4 regions of the Franconibacter daqui genome follow, and region 1 is predicted to be linked to each of the others. Evidence: predicted binding sites of a transcription regulator. Region 1 holds the regulator's gene; each other region holds the start of a gene.

Region 1 (8,105 bases):
CAAAATGCCGCGCATCTATCATTCTGGCGAAACCGAAGACGGCACCTGGTTTCTGAACTGGCTGAACCGGCGCTTCGGCGAAGCGCCGACTGCGGCGGTGGGCTTTTCGCTGGGCGGTAATATGCTGGCCTGCCTGATGGCGAAGCTGAACGCAGACTTTCCGCTGGCGGCGGGCGTGGTGGTTTCCGCGCCGTTGATGCTGGAAGCGTGCAGCTACCATATGGATAAAGGCTTCTCCCGCGTTTATCAGCGCTATCTGCTGAACCTGCTGAAGGCGAACGCGAGCCGCAAGCTTAAGGCGTGGCCCGGCACGCTGCCGATAGACCTGGCGCAGCTTAAGCGCCTGCGCCGCATCCGCGATTTCGATGACGCCATTACCTCGAAAATCCACGGGTTTCGCGACGCCATCGACTACTACCGCCAGTGTAGCGCTCTGCCTTTACTGAACCAGATAACGCGACCTACGCTTATCATCCATGCCAAAGATGACCCGTTTATGGATCATCACGTGATCCCGCAACGTGAAACGCTGCCTGCTAATATCGAGTATCAACTGACCGATCATGGCGGACATGTAGGCTTCGTTGGCGGCACGCTGCGACGTCCGCAGATGTGGCTGGAAAAGCGTATTCCCGACTGGTTAACGACTTATCTGGACCGATAAATGATCATTCCCTGGCAAGACCTACCGCCCGAGACGCTGGACAACCTGATTGAAGCGTTTGTCTTGCGCGAAGGCACCGATTATGGTGAACATGAACGTTCGCTCGAACAAAAAGTGGCCGACGTTAAGCGGCAATTACAGAACGGCGAAGCCGTTCTGGTGTGGTCTGAACTGCACGAAACGGTCAATATCATGCCGCGCGGGCAGTTCCGTGGCTGATGGTCAGCCTGACTTGTTGTCAGGCTGACGCCAGAGCGAAGCAAACTATTCCGCCAGCGCCGGAACGCTGGCGTCAGTGGCGTACCTTTTTCGCGTATCCATGGAGTTCTCGCTATGTCATCAAGACACCCGGTTATCGCCGTTACAGGTTCCAGCGGCGCAGGCACGACCACCACCAGCCTTGCGTTTCGTAAGATCTTCGCTCAGCTAAACCTTCATGCTGCGGAAGTGGAAGGCGACAGCTTTCACCGCTATACGCGCCCGGAAATGGATATGGCTATCCGCAAGGCGCGCGATTTAGGCCGGCATATCAGCTATTTTGGCCCCGACGCCAACGACTTTGGCCTGCTTGAACAAACCTTTATCGAGTATGGACGCAGCGGCCAGGGGAAATCGCGCAAATACCTGCATACCTATGATGAAGCGGTGCCGTGGAACCAGGTGCCGGGCACCTTTACGCCCTGGCAGCCGCTGCCGGAGCCTACCGACGTGCTGTTTTATGAAGGGTTGCACGGCGGCGTGGTCACGCCGCATCACAATGTGGCGCAGCATGTGGATTTGCTGGTGGGCGTAGTGCCTATCGTCAACCTTGAGTGGATCCAGAAGCTGATTCGCGATACCAGCGAGCGAGGGCATTCGCGCGAGGCGGTGATGGATTCCGTGGTGCGATCAATGGAAGATTACATTAACTACATCACGCCGCAGTTTTCCCGCACCCATATTAACTTCCAGCGCGTGCCGACAGTGGATACGTCGAACCCCTTCGCGGCGAAAGGCATTCCTTCGCTCGATGAAAGCTTCGTGGTTATCCACTTTCGCAACCTTGAAGACATCGATTACCCCTGGCTGCTCGCCATGCTTCAGGGTTCCTTCATTTCTCACATCAATACGCTTGTCGTTCCCGGCGGCAAGATGGGGCTGGCGATGGAATTAATCATGCTGCCGCTGGTGCAGCGATTGATGGAAGGGAAAAAAATTGAATAAGGCGGCTGACGCCGCCCCGAGTCAGACCTCTACCACCTCATAAGAGTGGGTGATGTTGACCGCTTTGCCGAGCATCAGCGCCACAGAGCAATATTTCTCAGCGGAGAGATCCACCGCGCGCGCCACGGCCGCCTCCTTCAGCGCCTTACCCGTTACGATAAAGTGCAGGTTAATGTGAGTGAACAACCGCGGCGCTTCTTCGCGGCGTTCTGAGGTCAGTTTCACTTCGCAATCCTGAACGTCATGACGCCCTTTTTGCAAAATAGACACCACGTCGATAGCGCTGCAACCGCCCGCCGCCATCAGCACCATTTCCATCGGGCTTGGCGCTTTATCGCCGGAATTGCCGTCCATCAGGATTTGGTGCCCTGAAGCGGATTCGCCCAGAAACGTCAATCCCTCAACCCACTTTACTCGTGCCTGCATAATCATCACTCCGATGTATAAAAATTTTTGACAGATTACGCGCCAGTTGCGAAAGAGGCAACGGAAGGGCGACCTGCGTCAAGCTGAAACGAGACAATAGAAGACACCCATGAAAAGCTATGCTAAAACAGTCTGGATGCTGCGGCGATACATTGATGTTATGCATGTATGCAGAGGACAAGACAATTTACCGGCTGCGACGACATGGACAGCCAACTTCCCGGGATGCGGGAAGATAATGATTGCAAAGCCAGATGGGGGACCCGCGCCCCGTCTTTGGAGCCAGTTTAAACAGAGGATAACAGCGCATGGTGCTTGGCAAACCGCAAACAGACCCGACTCTCGAATGGTTCTTGTCACATTGCCACATTCATAAGTACCCATCGAAGAGCACGCTGATTCACCAGGGTGAAAAAGCGGAAACGTTGTATTACATCGTTAAAGGCTCAGTGGCAGTGCTGATCAAAGACGAAGAGGGCAAGGAGATGATCCTCTCGTATCTGAATCAGGGAGACTTTATCGGCGAACTGGGCCTGTTTGAAGAGGGCCAGGAGCGCAGCGCCTGGGTTCGCGCCAAGACCGCTTGCGAAGTCGCCGAGATTTCCTATAAAAAATTCCGCCAGCTTATCCAGGTGAACCCGGACATCCTGATGCGCCTCTCTTCGCAGATGGCGCGTCGTCTGCAAGTCACCTCTGAAAAAGTCGGCAACCTGGCGTTCCTCGACGTAACGGGCCGCATCGCCCAGACGTTGCTCAACCTGGCGAAACAGCCGGACGCCATGACCCATCCCGACGGCATGCAGATTAAAATCACCCGTCAGGAAATCGGCCAGATCGTGGGCTGCTCCCGCGAAACCGTTGGCCGCATCCTGAAAATGCTTGAAGATCAAAACCTGATCTCCGCGCACGGTAAGACCATCGTGGTTTACGGCACCCGCTAAGCCGCCTTAAAAAAACGGCGTGTCGCTTCGGTAACACGCCGTTTTTGTTTCTACACTTACCTCTATGTTTCGCCGTCTCATTTATCACCCGGAAGTGAACTACGCCCTGCGCCAGACGCTGATCCTGTGTCTGCCGGTGGCGGTTGGGTTACTGCTGGGCCATCTGCAACAGGGCCTGCTTTTTTCGCTGGTGCCTGCCTGCTGCAACATCGCCGGGCTCGATACGCCCCACAAGCGCTTTTTCAAACGTCTGGCGGTCGGCGCTTCGCTCTTTGCCGTCAGCAGTTTTACCGTGCAACTGTTACTGGCGGACAATCTGCCGCTGCCGCTTATCTTTTTAGGCATGGCGCTGCTGCTTGGCGTGACGGCGGAGATAAGCTCGCTGCATGCCCGGCTGCTGCCCGCTTCGCTTATCGCCGCTATTTTTACGCTAAGCCTTGCGGGGAACATGCCGGTCTGGGAGCCTATCCTGCTCTATATTTTCGGCACGCTCTGGTACGGGCTGTTTAACTGGTTCTGGTTCTGGCTGTGGCGCGAGCAGCCGCTTCGCGAGTCGCTAAGCTTGCTGTATCGCCAGCTGGCGGACTATTGCGAAGCGAAATATAACCTGCTGACGCAGCATACCGACCCGGAGACCGCCCTGCCCCCGCTGCTTACGCATCAGCAAAAAGTGGTGGACCTTATCAGCCAGTGCTACCAGCAGTTGCACATGCTGGCGGCCGGGAAACAGAGCGGCTATAAGCGTCTGCTGCGCACCTTCCAGATGGCGCTGGATTTGCAAGAACATATTTCGGTCAGCCTGCATCAGCCGGAGGAGGTGCAAAAGCTGGTGGAGCGCAGCCACGCCGAGGCGGTGATCCGCTGGAACGCACAGACCATCAGCGCGCGACTGCGCGTCATGGCCGACGACATCCTCTACCATCGTTATCCGCAGCGTTTCGCCATGGATAAGCAAATCGCCGCGCTGGAGAAAATCGCCCGCCAGCACCCGGACAACCTTGTAGGGCATTTCTGCGAATACCACTTCAGTCGCATCGCCCGCATCCTGCGCACGCAGCGCCCACTCTATGCCCGCGACCTGATGGCCGACCGGCAGAAACGGCTGCCGCTATTCCCGGCGCTGAAAAGCTACCTTTCGCTCAAATCCGCCGCTTTGCGCAACGCCGCACGGCTGGGAGTGATGCTGAGCATCGCAAGCCTCGTTGGCAACGCGTTCCATCTGCCCAAACCGTACTGGATCCTCATGACCGTAATGTTTGTGACGCAGAATGGCTACGGGGCGACGCGGGTGCGCATTCTCCAGCGAGCGGCCGGCACGCTGGCGGGGTTAATCATCGCGGGCGTCACGCTGCACCTGCATGTGCCGCAGGGCTACATGCTGCTGGTGATGCTGGCTATCACGCTCATTAGCTACCTTATCCTTCGCAAAAACTATGGCTGGGCGATGATTGGCTTCACGGTGACGGCGGTTTACTCCTTACAGCTGCTGTCGCTGAACGGCGAACAGTTTATCGTCACCCGGCTTATCGACACGTTGATTGGTTGCTTTATCGCTTTCGGCGGTATGGTCTGGCTGTGGCCGCAGTGGCAAAGCGGGCTGCTGCGCCAGAACGCCCACGACGCGCTGGAGGCGGACCAGGAGGCGCTGCGCCTTATCCTGAGCGACGACCCGCAGCCTGCGCCGCTTGCCTGGCAGCGGATGCGTGTCAACCAGGCGCATAACGCGCTTTATAACTCGCTGAACCAGGCGATGCAGGAGCCTGGCTTCAACGCCCACTACCTGGATGATATGAAGCTTTGGGTTACGCACAGCCAGTTTATCGTTGAGCATATCAACGCCATGACGACGATGGCGCGCGAGCACCATATGCTGACGCCGGAACTGGCGGCGCGTTATCTGGAGTCCTGTGAAATTGCGTTGCAGCGCTGCCAGCAACGGCTGGAATATGATGAGCCGGGGGAATCCCACGACGCGAATATTCTGGAAGGGCCAGAGACGCTGCCGGATACCGCGTTGAGCGTCATGGAACAGCATGTGCACCGTATTCTCGGCCACCTGAACACCATGCATACGATCTCTTCGGTAGCATGGCGTCAGCGGCCCCATCACGGCATCTGGCTTAAGCGCCGTCTGGGCTGATTAGCCTGTTACGCGCGCTACGGCTTTCGCAAAGCGCGCCATCCCTTCGTCGATATCCGCGCTTTCCACCACCAGCGACGGGGCGAAGCGCATCACATCCGGCCCGGCGTTCAGCACCATCAGCCCTTCACTGGCGGCGGCGTACAGGAAATCCCGCGCGCGGCCTTTATAAGCGGGTTTCAGCTCCGCGCCGATCAGCAGGCCCATCCCGCGAATGTCGCTAAAAAGGTCGTACTGCTCATCGATAGCGCGCAGGTGACGTACAAACTGCTCGCGCTTCGCGTTAACGCCGTCCAGCACTTCCGGCGTGTTGATGATATCAAACGCCGCGCCCGCCACCGCGCAGGCCAGCGGGTTGCCGCCATAGGTGGAGCCATGCGAGCCGACATGGAACGCCGAGGCCACATCCTGCGTCGCCAGCACCGCGCTTACCGGGAAACCGCCGCCAAGCGCCTTCGCGCTGGTCAGAATGTCTGGCGTCACGCCGTAATGCATATAGGTAAAAAGCTTGCCGGTGCGGCCCATGCCGCTCTGTACTTCATCAAACACCAGCAGCGCCTGATGCTGGTCGCAAAGTTCGCGCAGCCCCTGTAAAAACGCCGGCGTGGCGGCGGTAACGCCACCTTCTCCTTGCACAGGCTCAACCACCACCGCGCAGGTGTGGTCGTCCATTACCGCTTTAACGGCGCTCAGGTCATTAAAAGGCACGTGGATGATGTCGGCTGGCTTAGGACCAAAGCCATCGGAATATTTCGGCTGCCCGCCGACCGAAACGGTAAACAGCGAGCGGCCATGAAACGCATTATGAAACGCGATGATTTTCGTTTTGTAAGGGCTGTGGCGGGTAATCGCGTAATGACGAGCCAGTTTGAACGCCGTTTCATTGGCTTCGGTGCCGGAGTTCATAAACAGCACGCGGTCAGCAAAGGTGGCTTCAATGATTTTACGACCGAGGCGCAGCGCCGGTTCGTTGGTAAACACGTTGCTGGTATGCCAGAGGGTTTCACCCTGCGTTTTCAGCGCCTCTACCAGCGCGGGATGGCAATGACCCAGCGCCGTCACCGCGATGCCACCGGCAAAATCCACATACTCATTACCCTGCTGATCCCACACCCGGCTGCCTTTGCCCTTTACCGGAATAAACTCCGCCGGTGCATAAACCGGCAGGATCACTTCATCAAAAGTTGCGCGGGTAATTGCAGTTTGTTCAGTCGCCATGTCATGCCCATCCAGTTAATGCGAAACCGCATATGAAAAGATAAGCATAAAATATGCATAATAAATCAATTAATGGCAATGAAAATTCAGCGGTTAAGGAAGTTTGCCAGCAGTTGATGCCCCTGCTCGCTCAAAATGCTCTCCGGGTGAAACTGCACCCCTTCGAGATCCCATCGCTTATGCCGAATGCCCATAATCTCCTGACGATCGCTCCAGGCGGTGACGGAAAAATCATCCGGCAGCGTCGGCGGGTCGATAACCAGCGAATGATAACGCGTAACGGTAAGCGGATTATTTAGCCCGGCAAAGACGCCTTCTCCGGTGTGCTGAATCTGCGACGTTTTGCCATGCATGACTTTTTCTGCCCGTACGACCGAAGCGCCAAAGGCCTGGCCGATAGCCTGATGACCGAGGCAAACGCCAAGGATCGGGAGCCTGCCCGCATAGTGGGAAATGGCCGCAAGCGAAATACCCGCTTCGTTGGGGGTACAGGGGCCGGGAGAGATAACCAGCTTTTGCGGTGCCAGCGTCGCGATGTCGGCAAGCGTTAGCTCGTCGTTGCGCTTCACCACCACCTGCGCCCCCAGCTCGCAAAAGTACTGATAGAGGTTCCAGGTAAACGAGTCGTAGTTGTCGATAAGCAGTAGCATGGCGGCTCCGGAAAAAAGAACCGCGTCATTCTACTCGCTTTCGCGCGCCTCGCTCACCACTTTGCTGAAGATCTCGCGCAGCGGCGCGAGGTCGCCCATAGCGCCCGCCTGGTTGGCCGCATTCCAGGCCGTTACATCCACGTCGCGCCAGTCGAGGCTGTAACCCGCATGCAGCGCCAGCTGTTCGAAGAAAACCCGCTGGGCGCGGCCGGTACCGATACGAAACGGGTGCAGGACGTTTATCTCGCAATAGTAGTGGGCAAGGCGCTCAATGAAAGCGTCAGGCTCCAGGCCGACCAGATACTTTTCGTCCTCCAGTTCCTGCATCAGGGCGTTGCCCTCTTTTTCGATATATTCGAAGTGGCAAAAGCGGGTATCGCCCTGGTAGATATCCACCTCGCGCAGCTCGCCCGCCCATTCATAGACATCCTGAAAAAGCTGGCGGTGGATGGCGCACAGGTGCGGCAACCCACGCGGCAAAGGCCCCAGTTCAAGGGTGGCGGCTCGCAGCGAGGTAAGCTCACGCTCGGCGTGCTGCAAGTCCTGCAAAGAATGGATGTTCAGCCGGTTGCGCAGCACTTCGCTGCCCGACCAGAAATAGGGGTCGCGCCCTTCGCCAAATTTATCGCTCATAGTGCCCCCTCCGTTCGTCGATGCGCGCCAGCGCTTCTTCGCGCGACAGGGTGATAAGAGGGATATCGATCCCTTCCAGACGGTTGCTGGCCTGGAAGTTGGCGTTCTTTTGCCGCTCCCACAGCCGGGCCTTCTGTTTGTCGGTAAGTTTTTTCGCCATAACGCCTCCCTGAACGTAACCGTATTTGCCACAAGTATAAGCAGCAATTGGCAGATGCGCAGAAAGCAGG
Region 2 (8,105 bases), on a different contig from region 1:
CGTTTCCGTCTGCCCGATTGAAGAGGTCGCGCCCGCCATTAATCGCCCGATGTGGTTCCAGCTCTATGTGCTGCGCGACCGGGGTTTTATGCGCAACGCCCTGGAGCGCGCCAAAGCGGCGGGCTGCTCAACGCTGGTCTTTACCGTGGATATGCCGACCCCTGGCGCACGCTATCGCGACGCCCACTCCGGCATGAGCGGCGCCAACGCCGCCCTGCGCCGTTACTGGCAGGCGGTGACGCACCCGCAATGGGCCTGGGATGTGGGGCTGCACGGCCGCCCGCACGATCTCGGCAATATCTCCACCTATCTTGGCAAACCGACCGGGCTTGAGGATTACATCGGCTGGCTTTCGAACAACTTCGACCCGTCTATCTCCTGGAAAGACCTGGAGTGGATCCGCGAATTCTGGGACGGCCCGATGGTGATTAAAGGCATCCTCGACCCGGAAGATGCCCGCGACGCGGTACGCTTCGGCGCCGACGGCATTGTGGTCTCCAACCACGGCGGCCGCCAGCTCGACGGCGTGCTCTCTTCCGCCCGCGCCCTGCCCGCCATCGCCGACGCGGTGAAAGGTGACATTGCTATTCTCGCCGACAGCGGCATTCGCAACGGGCTGGACGTGGTGCGCATGATTGCACTCGGCGCCGACAGCGTGCTGCTGGGCCGCGCCTACCTTTACGCCCTCGCCACGCACGGTGAGAAAGGGGTCGCTAATTTGCTGAATCTGATTGAAAAAGAGATGCGGGTGGCGATGACGCTGACCGGCGCGAAATCTGTTAAAGAGATCACGCGCGAGTCGCTGGTGCCGGCGCCGGAGTTCACCTCCGTGCTGGCGGAGTTGCCTGCGGCCAGCGCGCAGACGAAACGGCATAACGCGGCGTAAGCGCCTTTAACGGCGGGTGGCGCTGTGCTTACCCGCCCTGCGGAAACAGGCCTGCAAGGGTGAAGCATCCTCAGTGACTCTCACCTTCACCTCAAATCGGCTGAAATTGAGGTGATGATGGTTAGCCTCTGATAAAACGGCAAGCCTCATGCTGTAAAACCAGCCGCCCTGGCAGCAACTTACCCTCTGCCCCACAACCTGCGCGAAAAGCTTTCTATCTTGCCGCTAAGACGCCGCTTCTGCATGGTTTTCGCCCAGCTGGCAGAAAGCCCGGCGGCGCTCAGCAAGCGATGGTACTGCTCATCGTCGAATGGGTTGTGCCAGGCGATGGCGGCGGCCTCTTTTACCGAAACGCCGCTTACGCGCGACACTAACGCCAGCGGCGCGTCGGCGGCAACCTTGCCTTCTGCAATGACCCGGTAAAGCCAGCCGCAGCGCGTTTTCTCCTGCATCAGACCGGAAAGGTCGCCGATACCAGAGTGAAAATTCACTTTGAAGCAGGGCGATCGCGGCTGGGTGACCTGAATCAGCGCGTCGCCCCACTGAAAGATATCGCCGATAAAGACATTCGCTTCCGTAAGCCCGACGGTGGAGAGGTTTTCGCCAAAAGCGGGAGCGACAAACCACGCCGCCTGCTCGGGAAACTCCCGCGCCCACTGCTCATAATGCTCGCGCGGATAGTGGCATAGCGCCCGGTCCGGTCCGCCGTGGATCTTTTTCTCTGCCTGCTGGTCGCCCACCAGCCCGCGGTCGGTCAGGGATAATTCGCCCTCCACCTGCACTTTGCCGATGGCGCTGGGCCGCGAGCCTTCATACTCACGCACCTTGCCGATAAAAACGGTTACGGGATACTCCATTCGCGCCTCCTTATGCGGATATAAAAAAAGCGAGCCATCAGGCTCGCTTCTTAGCGGTCATTTTGCAATCTTATTTCTGAGAAGCGAAACGCTCAGCCGCTTCGTCCCAGTTCACCACGTTCCAGAACTCTTTGATGTAGTCCGGACGACGGTTCTGGAATTTCAGGTAGTAAGCGTGCTCCCACACGTCCAGGCCCAGGATCGGGTAGCCGGAAGCGCCGGAGATAGCTTCGCCCATCAGCGGAGAATCCTGGTTAGCGGTGGAAACCACGGCCAGCTTATCGCCCTGCTTAACCAGCCACGCCCAGCCGGAGCCGAAACGGGTAGCCGCCGCTTTTTCGAACTCTTCTTTGAATTTCTCAACGGAGCCGAAGTCGCGCTCGATAGCCGCTTTCAGGTCGCCCTGCAGGGTGGTGCCTTTTTTCAGGCCTTTCCAGAACAGGCTGTGGTTAGCGTGGCCGCCTGCGTTGTTACGCAGAACGGTTTTCTTGTCAGCCGGCACCTGATCCAGTTTGGTGATCAGCTCTTCCACCGGCAGGTTAGCGAATTCCGGCAGGCTTTCCAGCGCCGCGTTGGCGTTGTTAACGTAAGTCTGGTGATGTTTGGTGTGATGGATTTCCATCGTCTGCTTGTCGAAATGCGGTTCCAGGGCGTCGTAAGCATACGGCAGGGAAGGCAGTGTATAGCTCATAATCATCTCCATTTATTGTCGGGCGGCAGAGGGGTGTTAACGCCGCGTAAGCAGTGGGTTCATTATAGTTAATTAAGTGATATTGAAAATGTTTATCAATGCCGCAGTTTTAATAAGGTTATAAATTTTCTTTCTAATGCCTGGAATTGGCGCAGCGCAGCGTAACCCACTTGCCTGTGCGAAGCGCCGTTTACCCGCCTGAAGCGGGGCTTGCAGCTCTTCTGGTGATATGGCGCTTGCTTCTTAATTTTTCGGAAAACTTTTAACTCCGGCCATGCTTCACACTCATTTACGTGAAACAAATTATGAAACAGGGCCTTACGACGCTTTATTAAGAGAAACGCCGAACTGCTGGCGCCATACGCGCGGCGTTACGCCCGTCTCACGCGTAAACACCACCGAGAAGTAATTGCTGTCTTCGAAGCCGCAGCGCGAGGCGATATCGCTAATCAGCATCTCGGTATGGCGAAGCAGATATTGCGCCTGGCAGATGCGCAGCTGACGCAGGTACTGGCTGATGGTCATGCCGGTCTGCTGGCGGAAAAGCTGGCGCAGCGGCCGCTCCGGCGCCTGGTGACGCTCGCAAAAACGCGCCAGGTCAAAATCCGTTTCCAGGCTTTTACCGAGCGCGGCGATAAGCAGATCGAGCGTTTCGCCCTGCTCCGTCGCCGCGTCGTCGGCGGGCTGATAACGGTGGCGGCGCAGCGTGATGCAAAGCTGCAAAAAGAGGCTCTCCGCCAGACACTGCGACAGCGCATCGGGCTTCACGCTCTCATGCTCCAGCTGGTTGATGAGCTGGCGCGCCTGCGCCATCCCCTGACTTCCCAGCCGCCAGCGCGCTTCGCTGCCGCGCGGCGGTTGCAAAAGCTCCGCCCAGTCCACGTTGAGGCGCAGCCGCTCGGGGCAATAGATGATGTTATGCAGCACCAGGTCGTTCACCGCCTGATAGCTGTGGCGGTCTTCGGCGCGAATGTAAAAGAGATCGCCGCAGGTGATGCGCCAGGGCCGGTCGTTAAGCACGTGCAGGCCATTGCCGCGCCACACCAGCACCAGTTCGCAGAAGTCGTGGGAATGCTCGGCGAAGACATTTTGCGGATAGCGATCCGCCACCGCGACGGCCTGGACGGCGGTGGCGAAAAAGTCATCTTTTTTGAGGATTACCTGGTCGGCCACAACACGCCCCTGGAAGCTAAATAGTCAGAAAGTATCGACGTTTTTGGCGCGTAAGAGGGTGATTTGTCTCGCGTTACTGAAACGGGCAGTCGCGCCCAAGACGAATTTCGCGCGGCGACCAGCAGAACTCGCGCTTAAACAGCGTGGAGAAATGGTTGCTGTCGCCAAAGCCGCACTGGTAAGCAATATCGGTCACGCTCTCAGTTGCCGGTGCAGCGTTCTGAGGGAGAGGCTGAATTTATCGGCGAGCTGCTCCCAGCACACCTCCTCGGCGAAATGGTCTTCAAGCCAGGCGATCATCTGATTAAGCCGCTCGTCAGCTTTGCCGCTGTTTTCCGCCAGGCTGCTCTTACGCAGCAAAATCAGCAACTGCATAAAGAGGATCTCGCGGTTAGCGATGGCGGGGGTATCGGCGGCTTCGCCCAGCGCTTCTATCTGTTCGATAAGCCCGCGCACCTGCTGCAACACCTGCTGGCCCACCCGCCAGTGAGAGGCGTAGTTGCCGTCCTGCTCCTGCGGCAGCAGCCGCTCCAGCCCGGCGATAAACGAAAACGCATCCGGCGCGCGGTAAAGCACGTTCGTCAGACAGAGGTTTTCGGTGTGCTCAAAAAGGTGCCGGTCGTGGTCGCGCACAAAGCAAACGGAACCGCCGCTTAGCGTATAGGGCTGGCCGTTGAAAATATGAGTACCGGTGCCGTGCTCAACAATCACGATTTCCCAGAAGTCGTGATGATGTTCTGGAAACGCCGCCTGCGGCAGCCGCGGTTCAATCGCTACCGTGGCATTGCCCGACGGGAAAAAATCAGCGCCGTATAAGACCGTCATGTTCGCCTCCTTCGCACCAGAAAGTAGCGTGATAGTAGTTAACCGCCCGGCGCCTCACCTTAAATTTCCGACAGGAAAACGCGCAAACTGCGCACGTTTTTTAAGAAACGACAGGAAAGATCCAGAAATGCGGCGAAGCTCACAGGGCCATGCTTCGCCCTCTAAACGCTGAACTGTGAAATCCCTCACGTTTACCTTTGTTCTGTTGCCAGCCGCGGTTTCGCGCTGTCAGTAACGTGAAGGTAACGGGCTGCGCGCCTTTTTAAACTGCGGGTAACGATTCAGACAAGGATACCCGCCATGACTCTTCGCCATAGCGTTGCCGTTGACCTGGGCGCCTCCAGCGGTCGCGTGATGCTGGCGCGTTACGACAGCGCGACCTGCGGCCTGCAACTGCGCGAAATCCACCGCTTCGCCAACAGCCTTAAGCCTCTTGAAGGCTTTGCTACCTGGGACGTGGACGTGCTGGAGGGCGAGATACGTATTGGGTTGCAGAAAGCCTGCGATGAAGCAAACGCTATCGACAGTATCGGCATCGACACCTGGGGCGTGGATTTCGTCTTGCTGGATAAAGCGGGCAACCGCGTCGGGCTGCCGGTTTCCTATCGCGACAGCCGCACGGAAGGGGTGATGCTGCGGGCATGCGCAGAACTGGGCCGCGAAGCTATCTATCGTCGCACCGGCATTCAGTTTCTACCGTTTAACACGCTCTATCAGCTACGCGCGCTCGCCGAACAGCAACCGGAACTGCTGGCGCAGGCCGAGCACGCGCTGCTGATGCCCGACTACCTCTGCTACCGCCTTACCGGCGAGCTGAACTGGGAATACACCAACGCCACCACCACGCAACTGATCAACATTCACACCGGCGCCTGGGATGAAACGCTGCTGGCGTGGGCGGGCGTGCCGACGCGCTGGTTTGGCGCGCCCACCCGTCCGGGCAAGGTTATCGGCCACTGGGTTTGCCGTGAAGGCCGGTCTGTGCCGGTGGTGTGCGTCGCCACTCACGATACCGCCAGCGCGGTTATCGCCGCGCCTTTGCAGGATAGCGACGCCGCCTGGATCTCCTCCGGCACCTGGTCGCTGATGGGTTTTGAGAGCAGCACCCCGTACGCCAGCGAGCAGGCGCTGGCCGCCAACATCACCAACGAAGGCGGCGCGCAAGGGCGCTACCGCGTGCTGAAAAACATTATGGGGCTGTGGCTGCTGCAACGCGTAACCAAAGAACAGAACGTGAGCGACCTGCCGGGGCTTATCCAGCAGGCGCAGCAGCTTCCGGCCTGTCGGTTTGTGATTAACCCCAACGACGACCGCTTTATCAATCCGCAGAGCATGAGCGACGAAATTCAGGCCGCCTGCCGGGAAAGCGGCCAGCCCGTCCCGCAAAGCGCGGCGGAGCTGGCGCGCTGCATCTTCGACAGCCTGGCGCTGCTGTATGCGCAGGTCCTGCAGGAGCTGGCGCAGCTTCGCGGCAAGCCCTTTACCCGTCTGCATATCGTGGGCGGCGGCAGCCAGAACCGCTTCTTAAACCAGCTTTGCGCCGACGCCTGCGGCATCCCGGTTACCGCCGGGCCGGTGGAAGCCTCCACCCTTGGCAATATCGGCTGCCAGCTGATGGCGCTTGATGAAATAGCGGATGTGGATGATTTCCGCCGGCTCATCGCCGCCAGCCAGCCGCAGGAGGCGTTTCTTCCCCGTACAGACAGCGAAATTGCCCGCTTCGTTGCGCAGTTTCAGCACAACCCAAAAACACGTAAGGAGCTTTGCGCATGACCACTCACATTCATCAGGCCTGGGAACTGGCGAAACAGCGCTTCGTCGCCGTCGGGGTTGACGCCGACGAGGCGCTGCGCCAGCTCGACCGCCTGCCGGTCTCCATGCACTGCTGGCAAGGCGATGACGTCGCCGGGTTTGAGAACCCGCAGGGCGGGCTGACCGGCGGCATTCAGGCCACCGGCAACTACCCGGGCAAAGCGCGCAACGCCGATGAACTGCGCGCCGACCTCGAACAGGCGATGCGCCTGATCCCAGGACCGAAGCGCCTTAATCTGCACGCTATTTATCGGGAAGCCGACGCCCCGGTGGCGCGCAACGAGATCAAGCCGCAGCACTTTGAAAACTGGGTCGCGTGGGCGAGAAAACAACAGCTGGGGCTCGACTTCAACCCCTCCTGCTTTTCGCACCCGCTGAGCGCCGACGGCTTTACCCTTTCGCACGCCAACCCGGAAATTCGTCAGTTCTGGATTGAGCACTGCCAGGCGAGCCGCCGCGTTTCCGCGTACTTCGGCGAGCAGCTCGGCACCCCGTCGGTGATGAATATCTGGATCCCGGACGGCATGAAGGATATGCCGGTGGACCGTCTGGCGCCGCGTCAACGCTTGCTGTCGGCGCTGGATGAGGTGATTAGCGAAAAGCTTAACCCGGCGCACCATATTGACGCCGTGGAGAGCAAGCTGTTCGGCATCGGCGCGGAAAGCTACACCGTCGGCTCCAACGAGTTCTGTCTGGGTTACGCCGCCAGTCGCCAGACCGCACTTTGCCTGGACGCCGGTCATTTTCACCCGACTGAAGTTATCTCCGACAAAATCTCCAGCGCGATGCTCTACGTGCCGCGCCTGCTTTTGCACGTCAGCCGCCCGGTGCGCTGGGACAGCGATCACGTCGTGCTGCTGGATGACGAAACCCAGGCCATCGCCAGCGAAATTATCCGCCACGACCTCTTCGACCGCGTGCACATCGGCCTGGATTTCTTCGACGCCTCCATCAACCGCATCGCCGCCTGGGTGATTGGCACCCGCAACATGAAAAAAGCGCTGCTGCGCGCGCTGCTGGAGCCTACCGCCCTGCTGCGCCAGCTGGAGCGGGAAGGCGATTACACCGGCCGCCTGGCGCTGCTGGAAGAGCAAAAATCGCTGCCGTGGCAGGCGGTCTGGGAGATGTACTGCCAGCAGCACGACGCCCCGGCCGACGCCGCCTGGCTTACCGCCGTCCGTCACTATGAACAACACGTCTTAAGCAAGCGCTAAGGAGCACTCATGCAACGCATTCTTTCTTCCTGGTTCGTACAGGGTATGGTGAAAGCCACCAGCGATATGTGGCTGAAGGGCTGGGACGAGCGTAACGGCGGCAACGTGAGCCTGCGCCTGGAGGCCGCCGACGTGGAGCCTTATCGCAACGAGTTTTACCCGCAGCCGCGCTGCGTGGAGCTGAGCGAACCCCGCCCGGAGCTGGCGGGCTGCTGGTTCCTGGTCACCGGCTCGGGAAAATTTTTCCGCAACGTGCAGCTCGACCCGGCGGACACGCTGGTGCTGCTGCAAATCACCGACGACGGCATGGCCTATCACCTCCACTGGGGGCTGACCAACGGCGGCCTGCCGACCTCAGAGCTTGCTTCGCACTTCCAGTCGCACGCGGTGCGCAAGGCGGTTTCCGGCGGCAAAGACCGGGTGATCATGCACTGCCACGCCACCAATCTTATCGCCCTGAGCTTCGTGCTGGAGCTTAATGAAGCACGCTTCACCCGCATGCTGTGGGAAGGCAGCACCGAGTGCCTGGTGGTCTTCCCCGACGGCGTCGGCATCGTGCCGTGGATGGTGCCGGGCACCGACGGCATCGGCACCGCCACCTCGGAACAGATGAAAACCCACACCCTGGTGCTGTGGCCGCACCACGG
Region 3 (8,105 bases), on a different contig from region 1:
TTCAGACTCGCGTATCGGCTATCACTTTATCTACCCTGGCTGTGGTTACGGCGGTTCCTGCTTCCCGAAAGATGTACAGGCGTTAATCCGTACCTCCGAACAGATTGGCTATGTGCCGCGTCTGCTTAAAGCCGTAGAAGACGTTAACCACGATCAAAAGCAGAAGCTGCCAGAGTTCATTCGTCGTCATTTCGGCGAAGATCTAAGCGGTAAAACGTTCGCGCTGTGGGGGCTTTCCTTTAAACCCAACACTGACGATATGCGTGAAGCGTCAAGCCGTGTACTGATGGAGGAACTCTGGAAGCGTGGAGCGACGGTTCAGGCCTACGATCCGGAAGCGATGGATGAAACGCAGCGCATTTATGGCCACCGTGACGACCTGCGTTTGATGGGCACCAAAGAGGCCGCGTTGCATGGGGCAGATGCGCTAGTTATCTGTACCGAGTGGCAGGCTTTCCGCGCGCCGGACTTTGACATCATTAAAAATTCCCTTAAACAGCCGGTTATCTTTGATGGTCGTAACCTGTATGATCCAGGCAGGCTCAGCAAACGCGGCTTTGTTTATTATGCAATCGGCCGCGGAGCATCCATTAACATTGCATAATAAATGAGGGTTGTATGAAATTTCTGGTAACCGGCGCAGCAGGCTTTATTGGTTTTCACGTCAGCGAGCGTCTGCTGGCAGCCGGTCACCAGGTTATCGGTATCGATAACCTGAATGACTATTATGATGTCAACCTCAAATACGCTCGCCTTAACCTTATAGAAAATCACCCCAATTTCCGTTTTCAAAAGCTTGACCTTGCCGACCGTCAGGGAATGGCGGATTTATTTGCTTCAGAAAAACCTCAACGCGTTATTCATCTTGCCGCCCAGGCTGGCGTTCGTTATTCCCTGGAAAACCCGCATGCTTATGCGGACGCAAATCTGGTAGGGCATTTGAATGTGCTTGAGGGGTGCCGTCATCATCAGGTTGAGCATTTATTATACGCGTCTTCCAGTTCCGTTTATGGCCTGAACCGTAAAATGCCGTTTTCAACCGATGACAGTGTCGATCATCCCGTTTCTTTATACGCGGCGACGAAAAAAGCCAATGAATTGATGTCGCATACCTACTCCCATCTTTATGGTTTGCCGACCACCGGGTTACGCTTTTTTACAGTTTATGGTCCCTGGGGCCGCCCGGATATGGCGTTATTTAAATTTACGAAAGCGATCGTGGAAGATAAGCGAATCGATGTTTATAACCATGGCAAAATGCGTCGTGATTTTACTTATATCGATGATATTGCCGAGGCGATTGTCCGTTTGCAGGACGTTATTCCACAGGCGGACCCGAAGTGGACTGTGGAAACCGGATCGCCGGCCACCAGCTCCGCTCCGTATCGTGTATATAATATTGGCAACAGCTCTCCTGTCGAGCTGATGGATTATATTTCTGCGCTTGAAAAAGCGCTGGGTAAAGAAGCGCAGAAAAACATGATGCCGATACAGCCGGGCGATGTGCTTGAAACCAGCGCGGACACAACGGCCCTGTATGACGCGATTGGCTTTAAGCCGCATACCTTAGTAGAAGAGGGCGTTAAGCGCTTTGTAGAGTGGTATAAGGCGTTTTATCAGGTCGCTGGTTGATTATGTTTCATCCCCTTTAAAACAAAAAACCCGCCGAAGCGGGTTTTTTTATTAAAGCGTATTAGTCTTTAATCAGGAAATCGTCCAGCTGTTTGCCTTCATCAATAGCTTTTTTGATAACTGCCGGCGTACGACCCTGGCCAGTCCAGGTTTTGCTTTCGCCGTTTTCATCAATGTAGCTATATTTTGCCGGGCGAGCAGCGCGTTTGGCTTTAGTGCCAGTTTTAGCAGCAGACATGCTGTTCAGCAATTCGTTCGGGTCGATACCATCCGCGATCAACATTTCACGATACTGCTGTAATTTACGAGTACGCTCTTCGATTTCAGCTGCTGCAGCGCTTTCTTCTTCGCGGCGCTCATTCACAACAACTTCTAATTTTTCCAGCATTTCTTCAAGCGTTTCAAGGGTGCATTCTCTTGCCTGCGCACGAAGAGTACGGATGTTGTTCAGAATTTTAAGTGCTTCGCTCATTGTAGTAATCTCAAACTTATATTGGGGGTGGTTTGTTGACCTAATAATAGAGCCTTAATTTCACTTCTGCAATAGGTGAGAATGTAAGGAATTCAAAATATCGGCTTATTTTGGACGTTATTAAAAAAAGCAAAGTTAAATCTACCTTTAAGAACCGTACAAAAAAAGCGGGCTTATTGCGGGCGCGACAACGATTTTATAGAGGAAAAGAGAAGAAACATAAGCAACGTTTTATAACGCGGTTAGGGGCGGCTGTATAAATATCATTCTTTCGCATGAACTCCGATACTGCCCGCGTGAGGGCCATTATTCTTTTATTTTTCAGTAATTTTATCAGTCTGGATAAGGGGTTAGTTAACCAGGGTTAATAATAGCAGCCGCTATTTACTGGTTCGCTTATATGGTCGTAAATGCATTATTACCGTGCGGGTAAATATAAAGCACTCTGACGCTAAATGCGCTTCGGGGATTAACGCAGCGCCAGCAGGCATGCGGTACTGGCAGGTTATGGTACAATCACGCCTATTCCGTTTCATACCATGGGGCTTGCCGCCAATGGCGCAACTTTATTTTTACTATTCTGCAATGAACGCGGGTAAATCTACCGCTTTGCTTCAGTCTTCCTATAACTACCAGGAAAGAGGGATGCGAACGGTCGTCTATACGGCGGAAATCGACGATCGCTTCGGCGCCGGGAAAGTGAGTTCACGCATCGGTCTCTCATCGCCTGCAAAACTTTTTAATCAGAGCACATCGTTATTTACGGACATTCGCGAAGAACATGAGCGTAAGCCAGTACATTGCGTGCTGGTGGACGAAAGCCAGTTCCTGACGCGTCAGCAGGTTTATGAACTTGCCGGCGTAGTGGACGAGTTAGATATTCCGGTGCTTTGTTACGGGTTGCGTACGGATTTTCGCGGCGAGCTATTTATCGGCAGCCAATATTTACTGGCCTGGTCCGATAAGCTGGTCGAACTGAAAACTATCTGCTTCTGCGGACGCAAAGCGAGCATGGTGCTGCGGCTGGATCAAAACGGACAGCCTTATAATGAAGGGGAGCAGGTCGTTATCGGCGGTAACGAACGCTATGTCTCCGTTTGCCGGAAACATTATAAAGAAGCGCTTGCAAAAGGCTCTTTACAGGCCGTACAGCAGCGAAAAGAGGGCTCGTCATAGGGGAGGTAGGAGACGTAGAGAAACCGCTGCTATGGCCTTTAAAATGCGCCCATGCCAGTTCTACAGTTACTCTGAATTTCATAATAAAAAAACCCGCCATCAGGCGGGTTTTTTATCAGCGATTAGTACCTGTCAGGCAGGTTTTTTCGCTTTCTTGTCAGCTTTTACTACCTGAGCGACTTCTTTAGCAGCTGCTGCACCGCCTTCGGTGTATTCGCGGCCATAGAAGCTATCCAGCAGAATCTGTTTCAGCTCGGAAATCAGCGGATAGCGCGGGTTAGCACCGGTACACTGATCGTCAAAGGCGTCTTCAGACAGCTTATCAACATGCGCCAGGAAGTCCGCTTCCTGCACGCCCGCTTCACGGATAGACTTAGGAATGCCCAGTTCAGCTTTAATGCTGTCCAGCCATACCAGCAGCTTTTCAATTTTCGCTGCGGTGCGGTCGCCCGGCGCAGAAAGACCGAGGTGGTCAGCAATCTCGGCATAACGGCGGCGCGCCTGCGGACGGTCGTACTGGCTGAATGCAGTCTGCTTCGTCGGGTTATCGTTCGCGTTATAGCGGATAACGTTGGAAATCAGCAGGGCGTTGGCCAGACCGTGCGGGATATGGAACTGCGAACCCAGTTTGTGCGCCATAGAGTGGCACACGCCGAGGAAGGCGTTCGCAAAGGCGATACCCGCAATAGTCGCGGCGCTGTGAACACGCTCACGTGCAACCGGGTTTTTAGCGCCTTCATGGTAAGAAGCCGGCAGGTTTTCTTTCAGCAGTTTCAGCGCCTGCAGAGCCTGACCATCGGAAAACTCGCTTGCCAGAACAGAGACATAAGCTTCCAGGGCATGAGTTACCGCATCCAGACCACCGAACGCGCAGAGTGACTTCGGCATATCCATGACCAGGTTTGCGTCGACGATCGCCATGTCTGGGGTCAGCGCGTAGTCTGCCAGCGGATATTTCTGACCAGTTGCGTCATCAGTAACCACGGCGAACGGAGTCACTTCAGAACCGGTACCGGAAGTGGTGGTGACGGCGATCATTTTCGCTTTCACGCCCATTTTCGGGAATTTGTAGATACGTTTACGGATATCCATAAAGCGCAGCGCCAGTTCTTCGAAATGGGTTTCCGGATGCTCATACATGACCCACATGATCTTCGCGGCGTCCATCGGAGAACCGCCACCCAGTGCGATGATAACGTCCGGCTTGAAGGAATTAGCCAGTTCAGCGCCTTTACGAACAACGCTCAGGGTCGGATCCGCTTCAACTTCAAAGAATACTTCGGTTTCGACGCCTGCTGCTTTCAGCACGGAGGTTATCTGATCAGCGTAACCATTGTTGAACAGGAAGCGGTCAGTCACGATCATGGCGCGTTTGTGACCATCAGTAATCACTTCATCCAGCGCGATAGGCAGAGAGCCGCGGCGGAAGTAGATAGATTTCGGAAGTTTATGCCACAACATGTTCTCAGCTCGCTTGGCAACGGTTTTCTTGTTGATCAGGTGCTTCGGACCCACGTTTTCAGAGATGGAGTTACCGCCCCAGGAACCGCAACCCAGCGTCAAAGAAGGCGCCAGTTTGAAGTTATAAAGGTCACCGATACCGCCCTGCGACGCCGGGGTATTGATGAGGATGCGCGCGGTTTTCATCATTTGACCAAAGTGCGCGACACGTTGCGGCTGGTTATCCTGGTCGGTGTACAGGCAGGAGGTATGACCGATACCGCCCATTGCAACCAGTTTTTCCGCTTTCACTACCGCGTCTTCGAAGTCTCTTGCGCGGTACATGGCGAGAGTCGGGGAAAGTTTCTCGTGTGCGAACGGTTCGCTTTCATCCACGAGAGTTACTTCGCCGATCAGAATCTTGGTGCCAGCCGGTACGCTGATGCCTGCCATTTCAGCGATTTTGGTCGCAGGCTGGCCTACGATAGCCGCGTTCAGGCCGCCATTTTTCAGGATGATATCCTGAACGGCTTTCAGTTCTTTGCCCTGAAGCAGATAGCCGCCATGGGTGGCGAAACGTTCGCGCACAGCGTCATACACAGAATCAACAACGACAACGGATTGTTCAGATGCGCAGATAACGCCGTTATCGAAGGTTTTGGACATCAGGATGGACGCCACGGCACGTTTGATATCGGCGGTTTCGTCGATAACGACTGGCGTGTTGCCTGCGCCTACGCCAATTGCCGGTTTACCTGAGCTGTATGCGGCTTTCACCATACCCGGACCGCCAGTGGCGAGGATAAGGTTGATATCCGGGTGATGCATCAGCTGATTAGACAGCTCAACTGAAGGTTCGTCGATCCAACCGATAATGTCTTTTGGCGCACCAGCAGCAATTGCGGCCTGAAGCACGATATCAGCTGCTTTATTGGTGGCGTTTTTCGCACGCGGGTGCGGAGAGAAAATGATAGCGTTGCGTGTTTTAAGGCTAATGAGCGCTTTAAAAATTGCGGTGGATGTCGGGTTAGTCGTCGGAACGATACCGCAGATGATGCCAGTGGGTTCGGCGATAGTGATAGTGCCGAAGGTATCGTCTTCTTCCAGGATGCCGCAGGTTTTCTCGTCTTTGTAGGCGTTGTAGATATATTCAGAAGCGAAGTGGTTTTTAATCACTTTATCTTCGACGATACCCATACCAGATTCGGCAACGGCCATTTTAGCGAGGGGGATGCGAGCATCTGCGGCGGCCAGAGCGGCTGCGCGGAAGATTTTATCGACCTGTTCTTGAGTAAAGTTGGCGTATTCACGCTGGGCTTTTTTTACGCGCTCGACGAGGGCGTTAAGTTCAGCGACATTAGTAACGGCCATAATGCTCTCCTGATAATGTTAAACTCTTTTAGTAAACCAGCTGTTTGAATCACTTATAAAGCTAGACCAAACAGCACGCGTAACAGACAGGATGTGACAACGCAATAGCTAATGACACCACGCTGATTTACTAAAAGAGCCTTACCCTCACAGCCCTGAAGCTCGCTGTTATTCCCTGGCGGCGTAATCAGGTTACTCACTTCTGAGTAGGCAAAACGTGATCAGGATCAATTTATATCCATGCTGACTCCTTTCAGCAGGCCATATTTCAGTATTACAGCATTGTGTAATAGCTTAGCTACAGCGTATATAAATTACGTTACCATAATTACAACAAATAAATAACAAGAGCGGTTCGTTTTCCTGAAAAAGGAATAAGAAGAATATTGCCCTGCGGATCAGCGTAGCGTACGTGGGCCTTTTCCTTTACATTACGCGAGTCTTTTGCATGGCTCATTTCTGGAGTTCTTGTGGCCCACTCTTTCTTAGATATGCCAACCTACTTTAAGTTCTTTATCGGGCTCTTTGCGCTGGTTAACCCGGTTGGGATTATCCCCGTCTTTATTAGCATGACCAGTTACCAAACCGCGGTGGCCCGTAATAAGACGAACCTTACTGCCAACCTCTCTGTCGCCATCATTCTGTGGACGTCGCTTTTTCTGGGCGATGCCATCCTGCAATTGTTCGGTATTTCTATAGATTCCTTCCGTATCGCGGGCGGCATACTGGTTGTCACTATCGCTATGTCGATGATTAGCGGCAAGCTGGGTGAGGATAAGCAAAACAAACAAGAGAAATCAGAAACCGCAATTCGTGAAAGCGTGGGCGTAGTGCCGCTGGCGCTTCCTTTGATGGCGGGACCGGGCGCGATAAGTTCAACCATCGTCTGGGGAACGCGTTACCACAGCCTGGGTTATATGGTGGGATTTTCACTGGCTATTGCTGTTTTTGCCCTCTGCTGTTGGGGCGTTTTCCGTCTTGCTCCGTGGCTTGTGCGCTTACTGGGTCAGACCGGCATTAACGTGATAACGCGTATTATGGGGCTATTGCTAATGGCCCTTGGCATCGAGTTTATTGTGACGGGTCTGAAAGCTATCTTTCCAGGTTTGCTTAATTAAATCGCTTTCATTTGAAAAAGCGGAGCTCCGGCTCCGCTTTTTTTTGCGACTTCATTAGCATTTCGTCTTGTATGCGACCAAATGCAACATTGTCATAGCAAAAAAGAATGCATCAGCTTAGTTATTTAAAATCAATACGTTGCTAACAGCTGTTGTTAGCCGGCGTGCAGAAAGAGAGCAAAAGGTTTGTTATTTTTCTCACACCATACTCTTGTTCTTGCTGACGGATAACTGAAATGTTATTAGTAATTTCATTCGCAAAGCAGATGAATGTGCTAAAAAATAGACAAATGTTAATTTTATGTGATTTTGTGTGACGGGGTTCAAAATGCGTAACCGCAAGCCCATTTTATAAGCGTAACGCATTGATTGTTAATGTTTTTATCGAGATTTAACTTCTCCTGGAGTAGCGCTAAATATCGTTTTTGGCCTCTCTAAAAGAGAAATGCTTAACAAATTTGTAAATTCTATTGGCGCAGGATTGTCGCTTTTGATACCTTCCGGCCAAAACATTCGGCTGCAAATTATTAGTTAATGAGAATGCTTTTTGTCTGAAAGCGTTTTCGGGCGGCAGGTTCGCCATCCTCTCGCTTCTCTTCAGACAGGGGAAGAGAAGCCAGGAATCGACGTAAAGACCGCCGTACGAGTGGTCGTTATAAATAAAGTCGGTGATAGCAAGCAGTAAAAAAAAGAAAAACCTGACAGCGGCAAATCGCTCCTGCGCTGTACAGGCGCCCAAAAGGGCAGCAAGAGGCTGGCTTCAGGGCCAGTAATTATAATGATTGGAGTATTATCACAATGACCATCATCACAAAAAAAAGTCTGGTAGCGGCGGGAATTCTTTCTGCGCTAATCGCGGTTAACGCAATGGCTGCGAATGTGCCTGCAGGTGTGCA
Region 4 (8,105 bases), on a different contig from region 1:
CTTACGCAAAGCTGGTGGCCGGGCGCGGTTATCAGCGAACGTCAGGCGAGCGCCGTGGCGCAACAGCAGCATCAGGCGTTGCTGGGGCGGCTGGCGGCGCTTTCGGCCGATGAAGACGCCGACGATGCCGCCGCCATTAACAGTGTGCGCCAGCAACTTGCCGCAATAAAAGTAACTGGCCGCCAGTTTATTACGCTGGACCCGGACAGCGTGCGCGTAAGCCCTGGCAACAACGTGCCGCTGGAGGGTGACTACTCGCTGTGGGTGGGACCGCAGCCGACCACCGTTACGCTGATGGGGCTGGTGAACGCGCCAGGCCCGAAGCCCTTCACGCCTGGAAAATCGGTCGTGGATTATCTGGATGAGGTGAGCCGTCTTAGCGGCGGCGAGCGCAGCTATGCCTGGGTCGTCTACCCTGACGGGCGCACGCAAAAGACGCCTGTCGCTTACTGGAACAAACGTCACGTGGAGCCGATGCCCGGCAGCATTATTTTTCTGGGCTTCGCCGAGCACACCTTTACCTCTTCTTATGACGATCTGAACGAGCAGATACTTCGCTCGCTGACGCAGCGGATACCGGATTGATGAAGAAACGCTATTTTTACAGTTTGCTGGCGCTGTCGGTCTCCTGCGCCTGCCATGCAGAAACCTATCCCGCGCCCGTCGGTCCTTCACAGTCCGATTTTGGCGGCGTGGGCTTAATGCAAACCCCTACGGCGCGCATGGCGCGGGAAGGGGAACTGAGTCTCAACTACCGCGATAACGATCAGTACCGCTACTATTCCGCTTCCGTGCAGCTCTTCCCGTGGCTGGAAACCACGCTGCGCTACACCGACGTGCGGACTAAAAACTACAGTAACGTCGAGTCGTTCTCCGGCAATCAGACCTATAAAGATAAAGCCTTCGACGTGAAGCTGCGGCTGTGGGAAGAGGGCTACTTCCTGCCGCAGGTCGCGGTGGGGGCGCGCGATTTGGGCGGTACGGGGTTGTTTGACGGTGAATATGTGGTGGCGAACAAAGCCTGGGGGCCGTTTGATTTCTCGCTCGGCTTAGGCTGGGGCTATCTGGGCACCAGCGGCAACGTGAAAAACCCGTTCTGCGAATATGACGACAAATTTTGCTACCGCGATCCGAGTTACCAGAAAGCGGGCTCCATCGACGGCAGCGCCATGTTCCACGGCCCGGCGGCGATTTTCGGCGGCGTTGAATACCAGACGCCATGGCAGCCGCTGCGCCTGAAGCTTGAGTATGAAGGCAATAACTACAGCGAAGATTTCGCCGGTAAAATCGACCAGAAGAGCAAGTTTAACGTGGGCGCGATTTACCGCGTCGCCGACTGGGCGGATGTTAACCTGAGCTACGAGCGCGGTAACACGCTGATGTTCGGCTTTACGCTGCGCACCAACTTCAACGATCTGCGTCCTTCTTATAACGATAATCGCCGTCCGGCGTATCAGCCGCAGCCGCAGGAGGCGATTCTTCAGCACAGCGTCGTGGCGAACCAGCTTACCTCGCTGAAGTACAACGCCGGGCTGAACAACCCGCAGATTCAGGTAAAAGGCGACACGCTGTACGTGACCGGCGAGCAGTCCAAATACCGCGATTCGCAGGAAGGCATTGAGCGCGCGAACCGCATCATCATGAACGACCTGCCGGAAGGGGTGCGCACTATTCGCGTCACCGAAACGCGCCTCAACATGCCGCAGGTTACCACGGAAACCGACGTGGCGAGCCTGAAGCGTCATCTGGAAGGCGAGCCGCTCGGCCATGAAACGGAGCTGGTGCAAAAACGCATGGAGCCGGTGGTGCCGGAAAGCACCGAGCAGGGCTGGTACATTGAGAAGCCGCGCTTTAATTTCTCGCTCAATCCGGTATTGAACCAGTCTGTCGGCGGGCCGGAAAACTTCTACATGTATCAGGTGGGCGTGATGGCCACGGCGGATTTGTGGCTAACCGATCACCTGCTGACGACCGGCAGCCTGTTCGCCAACATTGCCAACAACTATGGCAAGTTTAACTACACCAACCCGCCGAACGACTCGGCGCTGCCACGCGTGCGCACCCACGTACGTGAGTATGTAGAGAATGACTATTACGTTAACAACGCCCAGGCCAACTACTTCCAGTACCTGGGGAACGGCTGGTACGGGCAGGTTTACGGCGGTTATCTGGAAACGATGTACGGCGGCGCGGGGGCGGAAGTGCTTTATCGTCCGGTGGACAGCAACTGGGCCTTTGGTCTGGATGCGAACTACGTGAAACAGCGCGACTGGACCAGCCCGCAGAACATGATGAAGTTCACTGACTACAGCGTGAAAACCGGTCATCTGACCGCCTACTGGACGCCGCCGTTTGCCCAGGATGTGCTGATTAAAGCAAGCGTAGGGCAATATCTGGCGGGCGACAAAGGCGGCACGCTGGAGATAGCCAAACACTTCGACAGCGGCATCGTGGTCGGCGGTTACGCCACTATCACCAACGTTTCGCCGGATGAGTACGGTGAAGGGGACTTCACCAAAGGGGTTTACGTTTCCGTGCCGTTCGATCTCTTCTCCGGTGGCGCAACGCGCAGCCGCGCGGCGATTGGCTGGACGCCACTCACCCGCGACGGCGGCCAGATGCTGGGCCGTAAGTTTGACCTCTACAGCATGACCAGCGATAAGAGCGTGAATTTCCGCTAAGCGGGCATCACCCCTCACCCTAACCCTCTCCCCACAGGGGAGAGGGGCGTGGCTGGCGACCCGGTCAGGAGGGACTTTTTCTGCAAGGGCAAGAGCGCGCCACAGACCCGCGCGTTTTTCTCCCCCTTCCTCCCTGGAAGCGGGCTGGGTGAGGGTAGCAACGCTACAGCCGGCGCAAAAGCCGCGCCGGGTTACCGGCGTAGACCCCTTTCTCGGTAAGCGATTTGGTCACCACGCTGCCTGCGCCGATGACCGCGCCGTCGCATATGGAAACGGCGAGAATGGTGGCGCCGCTGCCAATCGACACGTTATCGCCAATCACGATTTTCCCCCAGCTTTCACGGTCCGGGTTGGGTTTGCCTTCGCGAAACATATCGTTGGCGAACATCACCCCATGGCCGATAAAGCAGTTTTCACCAATGACGACTGACTCGCAAATAAAGGCGTGCGACTGAACGCGGGTGTTGCGGCCAATGCGCGTGCGGCTTTGGATCTCGACAAACGGGCCGATGAAGACCCCGTCGCACAGTTCGCAGTCGTAAAGGTTGGCGGGCTCGTAAATCACCACGTTGCGGCCCACGGTGACGTTTTTTACGCCAACGCTGCGGCGCGTCGGCTCCTCAGGCATGTTCATCAAGCGCTTTCCCCATAACAAACAGCACGCTCTGCTGCGTGGCGCTGCTGAATATCGTCTGCGTGAGCATCTTCATTCCCCGGGCGTCATAAAAACGGCGCGCTCCCGCATTCGCCTCCAGCACTTCCAGCCACAGCCAGCGTTCATTCTCTGCCCGTGCTTCGCGCAGGATAGCCTGCCAGAACTGCTCGCCGTAGCCTTTGCCCGTCTCACCCGGCATCAGGTAAAGCTTGTGCAGCAGAGCGCCGGTATACGTTTGCTCCGGCACAGGTTTTCGCCAGGATATTTTTGCGAAGCCTGCCGGGCGCTCCGCTTCGGCAATCAGCCAGCGGGTGCCGACAGCGCTCAGGCTTTGCTGCAGCGCCGCTACGCTATATTCCGCGGCGATAAAATCATTGAGCTCTTCTTCGCGGCGCCATAAATGCGCGAAGTGATGACGATAGGTACAAGACCCCATTTCGCTTAGCAGCGGGGCGTCATCAACCGTAGCGTGGCGAAATGTCAGGTGCATTTACGCCTCCGTGCCAAAAATAGCCTGCAGGCGCGTCCACTCCCGGCGCAGCGCGCTGTGTGGGCTGGTCAGCACCTTCGGGTGTGAAAGCAGGTTTTTCGCGCCCGCCATCGAAGCCTGCGCCAGCGCCACGCAACCTGCCCCTTCATCAAGCGCCTGCTGCGCCCGTTCGGCTATCAACTTGAAGTACTCCGCCATCTGGCCGGCCTTAAATGTCTCCCACGCGTGCGGGATAAGCTCTATCGCCAGCGGCGCCTTCGGCGCTACCGCACGAAACAGCGCGGCGGTGGGTTTAATGGTGGTGGGCGCGGCGCACAGCACCACGATGGGCTCTCCCGCTTTGGCGGCTTCCTGCGCCAGCGCGAGGTCGACACGCACAATGCCCGGGTCCTGCGCCAGGTAGTTGGCCGCAGAGCCCAGCGTGGAGCAGGTGAGCAGCACCACATCGGCATCGGTGCGCAGCTCCGCCAGGGCGGCGATGGTCTCTTTCTCGATTTCCGGCGTCATGCCGCCTGCCGCTTCCGCCTGGGCGAGCAGATGCGCCATCACCTGATGTTTTAACGTGCCTTCGGGAATATTCAGGTCCCGCGCCGCTTGCTCAAAAACGTCGACGTTGCTTTGCGCCGTATGCAGACAGGCAATTTTCATTGTTTTCCCTTTTGAAAGAATGAATAACAAAACCTCTAACTGTGGTAGAGCGAGACGACCTGCGCAAAAGATAAACAAAAAATATGGATCTATGTCACATTTTTCACGTATAACAGCCTCGGGAACGCAGATTATGAGGTGCAGTTATGATGTTCATCTCTTCGCGCGCACGGGTAGAGCTTATCTCTACCATCCTCCAGACGGTGCTTAACCTGGGGCTGATGAGCCTGGGTCTTATCCTGGTGATTTTTCTTGGCAAGGAGACGCTGCACCTTGCCGATGTGCTCTTTTCGCCCAATGAGCAGGCCAGCAAATATGAGCTGGTGGAAGGGCTGGTGGTCTATTTCCTCTACTTTGAGTTTATTGCCCTGATTGTGAAATATTTCCAGTCCGGCTTTCACTTTCCGCTGCGCTATTTCGTCTACATCGGCATTACCGCTATCGTGCGGCTGATTATTGTCGACCATAAATCGCCCATGGACGTGCTGATTTATTCCGGCGCGATTTTGCTGCTGGTGCTGGCCCTGTGGCTGTGTAATTCAAAGCGACTGAAGCGCGAATAAAAATGGCGGCCCAGGGGCCGCCGAAAATAGAAAACAAGTCAGGGATAAGACTGAGGGTTACAGTGGCACTACGTTGATGAAAGCAAATTAACCTTTTACGCCTCCCGCCGTCAGGCCGCTGACCAGCCAGCGCTGCGCCAGCAGGAAGACCACGGTGATGGGAATGGCGGAAAGCACCGCCGCCGCCGCGAAGTCGCCCCACAGGTAGTTTTGCGGGTTGAGGTACTGCTGCATCCCTACCGCCAGCGTGTAGCTATTCACATCACGCAGCAGCAGCGAGGCGACCGGCACTTCGGTGATGGCGGCGATAAACGACAGAATAAACACCACCGCAAGGATAGGCACCGAGAGCGGCAACAGCACCAGGCGGAAGGCCTGCCAGGGCGTTGCGCCATCCAGCGCTGCCGCTTCTTCCAGCGACCCGTCGATGGTTTCGAAATAGCCTTTTATCGTCCAGACGTGCAGCGCGATGCCGCCAAGGTAGGCGAAGATCACCCCGCCATGGGTGTTCAGGCCGATAAACGGAACGTACTGACCGAGCCTGTCGAACAACGCATAGAGCGCTACCAGCGACAGCACCGCTGGAAACATCTGGAAAATCAACATTCCTTTGAGCAACGCCGATTTCCCGGCGAAGCGCATGCGGGCGAACGCGTAAGCGCAGGTGGTAGAGAGCGCCACGATGCCGACTGCGGTAATGCCCGCGATTTTCACCGAGTTCCACAGCCACAGCAGCACCGGGAAGGGCGGCGGCAGCACGCGGCCGTCGGCGTGCGTTACGCTAAAGCCGAGCGCCAGTTTCCAGTGTTCCCAGGAAACCTGTTCCGGGATCAAACTGCCGGTGGCGAAGTTGCCGGGGCGCAGCGAAATAGCGATAACCATCAGCAGCGGAAACATAATGGCGGCGATAAACGCCAGCAGCAGCAGATGCGTGACCAGCAGGCGCAGCTTCTGGGATTTCGGTTGAACCATAGCCATGTGTCGTCCTCCTTAATCGAACTTAATGCGCGTGGCTTTGAGGTTAACAATCGCGAGCGCGCCCACCAGCAGGAAAATCAGCGTGGCGATGGCGGCCGCGAGGCCGAAGTCCTGACCGCCGCCGCCTTCAAAGGCGATGCGGTAGGTATAGCTCACCAGCAGATCCGTGTAGCCTGCAGGCGTGGTCGTGCCAAGACGGTCCGGTCCGCCGTTGGTTAACAGCAAAATGAGCACGAAGTTATTAAAGTTAAAGGCGAAGCTTGCGATCATCAGCGGCGTGAGCGGCTTAATCAGCAGCGGCAGCGTGATTTTAAAGAAGTTCTGGAACGGACCGGCGCCGTCCATCGCCGAGGCTTCATAGAGATCGTCCGGGATAGCCTTCAGCAGCCCCATGCAGAGGATCATCATGTACGGATAGCCAAGCCAGGTGTTGACGATGATTATCATGGTGCGCGCGGTGGTCGGGTCGGTAAACCAGGCGGGCTTAATGCCAAACAGCGCGTTCAGCATCATGTTTATCTCGCCAAAGCTTTGGTTAAACAGGCCCTTGAAGATAAGAATGGAGATAAACGACGGCACGGCGTAAGGCAAAATCAGCAGCAGGCGGTAAACCGCTTTGCCTTTCAGCGCCTCCCATTGCACCAGGCAGGCCAGCACCATACCGACGGCGACGGTCAGCAGCACTGTCAGCGTTGAGAACACCACCGTCCAGACGAAGATGGCGAAGAAGGGCTGCTGGATGCCTTCATCAGTAAAGACGCGCAGGAAGTTATCCCAGCCGATAGTCACGGTATAGCCGGGGCTGAGCTTTTCGCCATCCCAGTTGCCGTCGGCGTTAATGGCCTGATAGAAGCCGATATCGTTATTCGGACGGTACTTCACGCCGCTCTGGTTGTTGGTGAGCGTGCCGTCTTCAGCCTGCGTATAGAGCGGCCGGGTACCGGAGAACTGGCGCAGCGAGCTCATCACCAGCTGGCTGTCGTCCGGCAGCACGGCGGTTATCTGGTTCAGCGCCTGGCGGTTCTGGGTGATAACGCGAAGCGTGGCGCGCTCGCCTGTCGGCAGCACCTGCGCTTCTTTCATTGTAAGCTTCTGCTCGCCGCCAAAACTGAAGGCGTCGGAGAGATAATGTTTGCCGCTTTCGCCGTCGGTTAACGCCAGCTGCCATTTGTCCCCCTGCGGATAAAGACCGAAGTTAAGGCTTTTCCCCGCCTGGTATTTGCGATCCATCAACACTTCCCGGGCGCGCTCCTGAGTGAGCTGGTTGGTGCTGCTGTAGTTGGTGAAAGCGATGGCGATAGTGCAGACCAGCGGAAAGAGGACAAACAGCCCCATTCCGGCAAAGCCCGGGTAAACATAACGCCACGCATAGGCGCGGCGGTTGGCGAAGATATAGAGGCCGGCGGAACTTAACACCAGCGTCATGATGGCGAACAGGTACTCCCCCTGGGCGTACATCAATACCACAAGATAGGCCACCAGCAGGCCGAGCAGCGCGACAACCGCCCATTTCAGCGCATCGCTTTGCCACCAGTGGGTCTTTTTAACAACATCCATGGGGTTCTTCCTCAACTGCAATGAATACTTGTGTTGCCTGGCGACGGCACGCCGCCGTCATTAAATGGCGGGCGGACAACGCGCCGCCCGCCGGAGTTAATTACTTAGCGATACGGCTCTGTGCGTCTTTCAGCGCCGCGTCGACGGTCTGGCGACCGCTTACTGCGTTAATAACCGCTGTGGCCGTTTTCGGCGTTTTTCATGGTGGCGGCGATGCGCGGATCTTTCTCAAGCTTCGTCTGGAAAGATTTCAGCGCCACGGCGCCAAGCGGTTTGTCCTTGTTCACCTGGTCGAGGCGTATCCGCGTTCATGTTTTTGTTTTTGATCATGTCGACCAGGAAGTTCAGGCCCGCTTTGGCGCCCGCGCTGTCCACGCCCACATCTTTCACGTCATATTTGCCGTCGGCGAATTTAAAGGCGTAACCGCCATCGGCAGCGATGGTAGATCAGCGACAGCGATTCCACTGCCACCGGGTAAGCGATGATTTTGCCGTTGTAGCGGACGGCGTCCCAGGCGAACGGCACGATTTTG

What was found. Region 1 encodes CRP, which controls carbon source genes, mostly activating them, when cyclic AMP is high. Its sites were predicted from a motif close to ATGTGANNNNNNTCACAT; they were not measured.
Positions count from the first base shown of each region.
Region 2: the regulator CRP is predicted to act here: its motif matches at 4,560-4,577, upstream of rhaB (rhamnulokinase).
Region 3: the regulator CRP is predicted to act here: its motif matches at 6,307-6,324, upstream of adhE (bifunctional acetaldehyde-CoA/alcohol dehydrogenase).
Region 4: the regulator CRP is predicted to act here: its motif matches at 4,557-4,574, upstream of psiE (phosphate-starvation-inducible protein PsiE).

Region 1 covers NZ_BMKJ01000004.1:343,038-351,142, reverse strand. Annotated here, with positions in the region: gene IEX01_RS15555 (hydrolase) at 1-664, shown strand, start outside; gene IEX01_RS15550 (YheU family protein) at 665-883, shown strand; gene IEX01_RS15545 (phosphoribulokinase) at 998-1,867, shown strand; gene IEX01_RS15540 (OsmC family protein) at 1,889-2,293, opposite strand; gene crp (cAMP-activated global transcriptional regulator CRP) at 2,602-3,234, shown strand; gene IEX01_RS15530 (YccS/YhfK family putative transporter) at 3,299-5,374, shown strand; gene argD (bifunctional acetylornithine/succinyldiaminopimelate transaminase) at 5,375-6,592, opposite strand; gene pabA (aminodeoxychorismate synthase component 2) at 6,679-7,242, opposite strand; gene IEX01_RS15515 (putative adenosine monophosphate-protein transferase Fic) at 7,273-7,875, opposite strand; gene ficA (FicA/YhfG family antitoxin) at 7,865-8,035, opposite strand.
Region 2 covers NZ_BMKJ01000007.1:66,241-74,345, forward strand. Annotated here, with positions in the region: gene lldD (FMN-dependent L-lactate dehydrogenase LldD) at 1-886, shown strand, start outside; gene yiiM (6-hydroxyaminopurine reductase) at 1,066-1,743, opposite strand; gene sodA (superoxide dismutase [Mn]) at 1,814-2,434, opposite strand; gene rhaR (HTH-type transcriptional activator RhaR) at 2,753-3,607, opposite strand; partial or broken gene rhaS (HTH-type transcriptional activator RhaS) at 3,681-4,432, opposite strand; gene rhaB (rhamnulokinase) at 4,733-6,205, shown strand; gene IEX01_RS19030 (L-rhamnose isomerase) at 6,202-7,458, shown strand; gene rhaD (rhamnulose-1-phosphate aldolase) at 7,468-8,105, shown strand, end outside.
Region 3 covers NZ_BMKJ01000001.1:1,697,378-1,705,482, reverse strand. Annotated here, with positions in the region: gene IEX01_RS08080 (UDP-glucose dehydrogenase family protein) at 1-604, shown strand, start outside; gene IEX01_RS08075 (NAD-dependent epimerase) at 619-1,632, shown strand; gene hns (histone-like nucleoid-structuring protein H-NS) at 1,694-2,104, opposite strand; gene tdk (thymidine kinase) at 2,660-3,280, shown strand; gene adhE (bifunctional acetaldehyde-CoA/alcohol dehydrogenase) at 3,413-6,091, opposite strand; gene IEX01_RS08055 (YchE family NAAT transporter) at 6,562-7,209, shown strand; gene oppA (oligopeptide ABC transporter substrate-binding protein OppA) at 8,008-8,105, shown strand, end outside.
Region 4 covers NZ_BMKJ01000008.1:26,881-34,985, forward strand. Annotated here, with positions in the region: gene IEX01_RS19780 (capsule biosynthesis GfcC family protein) at 1-585, shown strand, start outside; gene IEX01_RS19785 (YjbH domain-containing protein) at 585-2,681, shown strand; gene IEX01_RS19790 (acyltransferase) at 2,845-3,309, opposite strand; gene IEX01_RS19795 (GNAT family N-acetyltransferase) at 3,302-3,826, opposite strand; gene IEX01_RS19800 (aspartate/glutamate racemase family protein) at 3,827-4,474, opposite strand; gene psiE (phosphate-starvation-inducible protein PsiE) at 4,624-5,037, shown strand; gene malG (maltose ABC transporter permease MalG) at 5,125-6,015, opposite strand; gene malF (maltose ABC transporter permease MalF) at 6,028-7,572, opposite strand; partial or broken gene IEX01_RS19820 (extracellular solute-binding protein) at 7,673-8,105, opposite strand, start outside.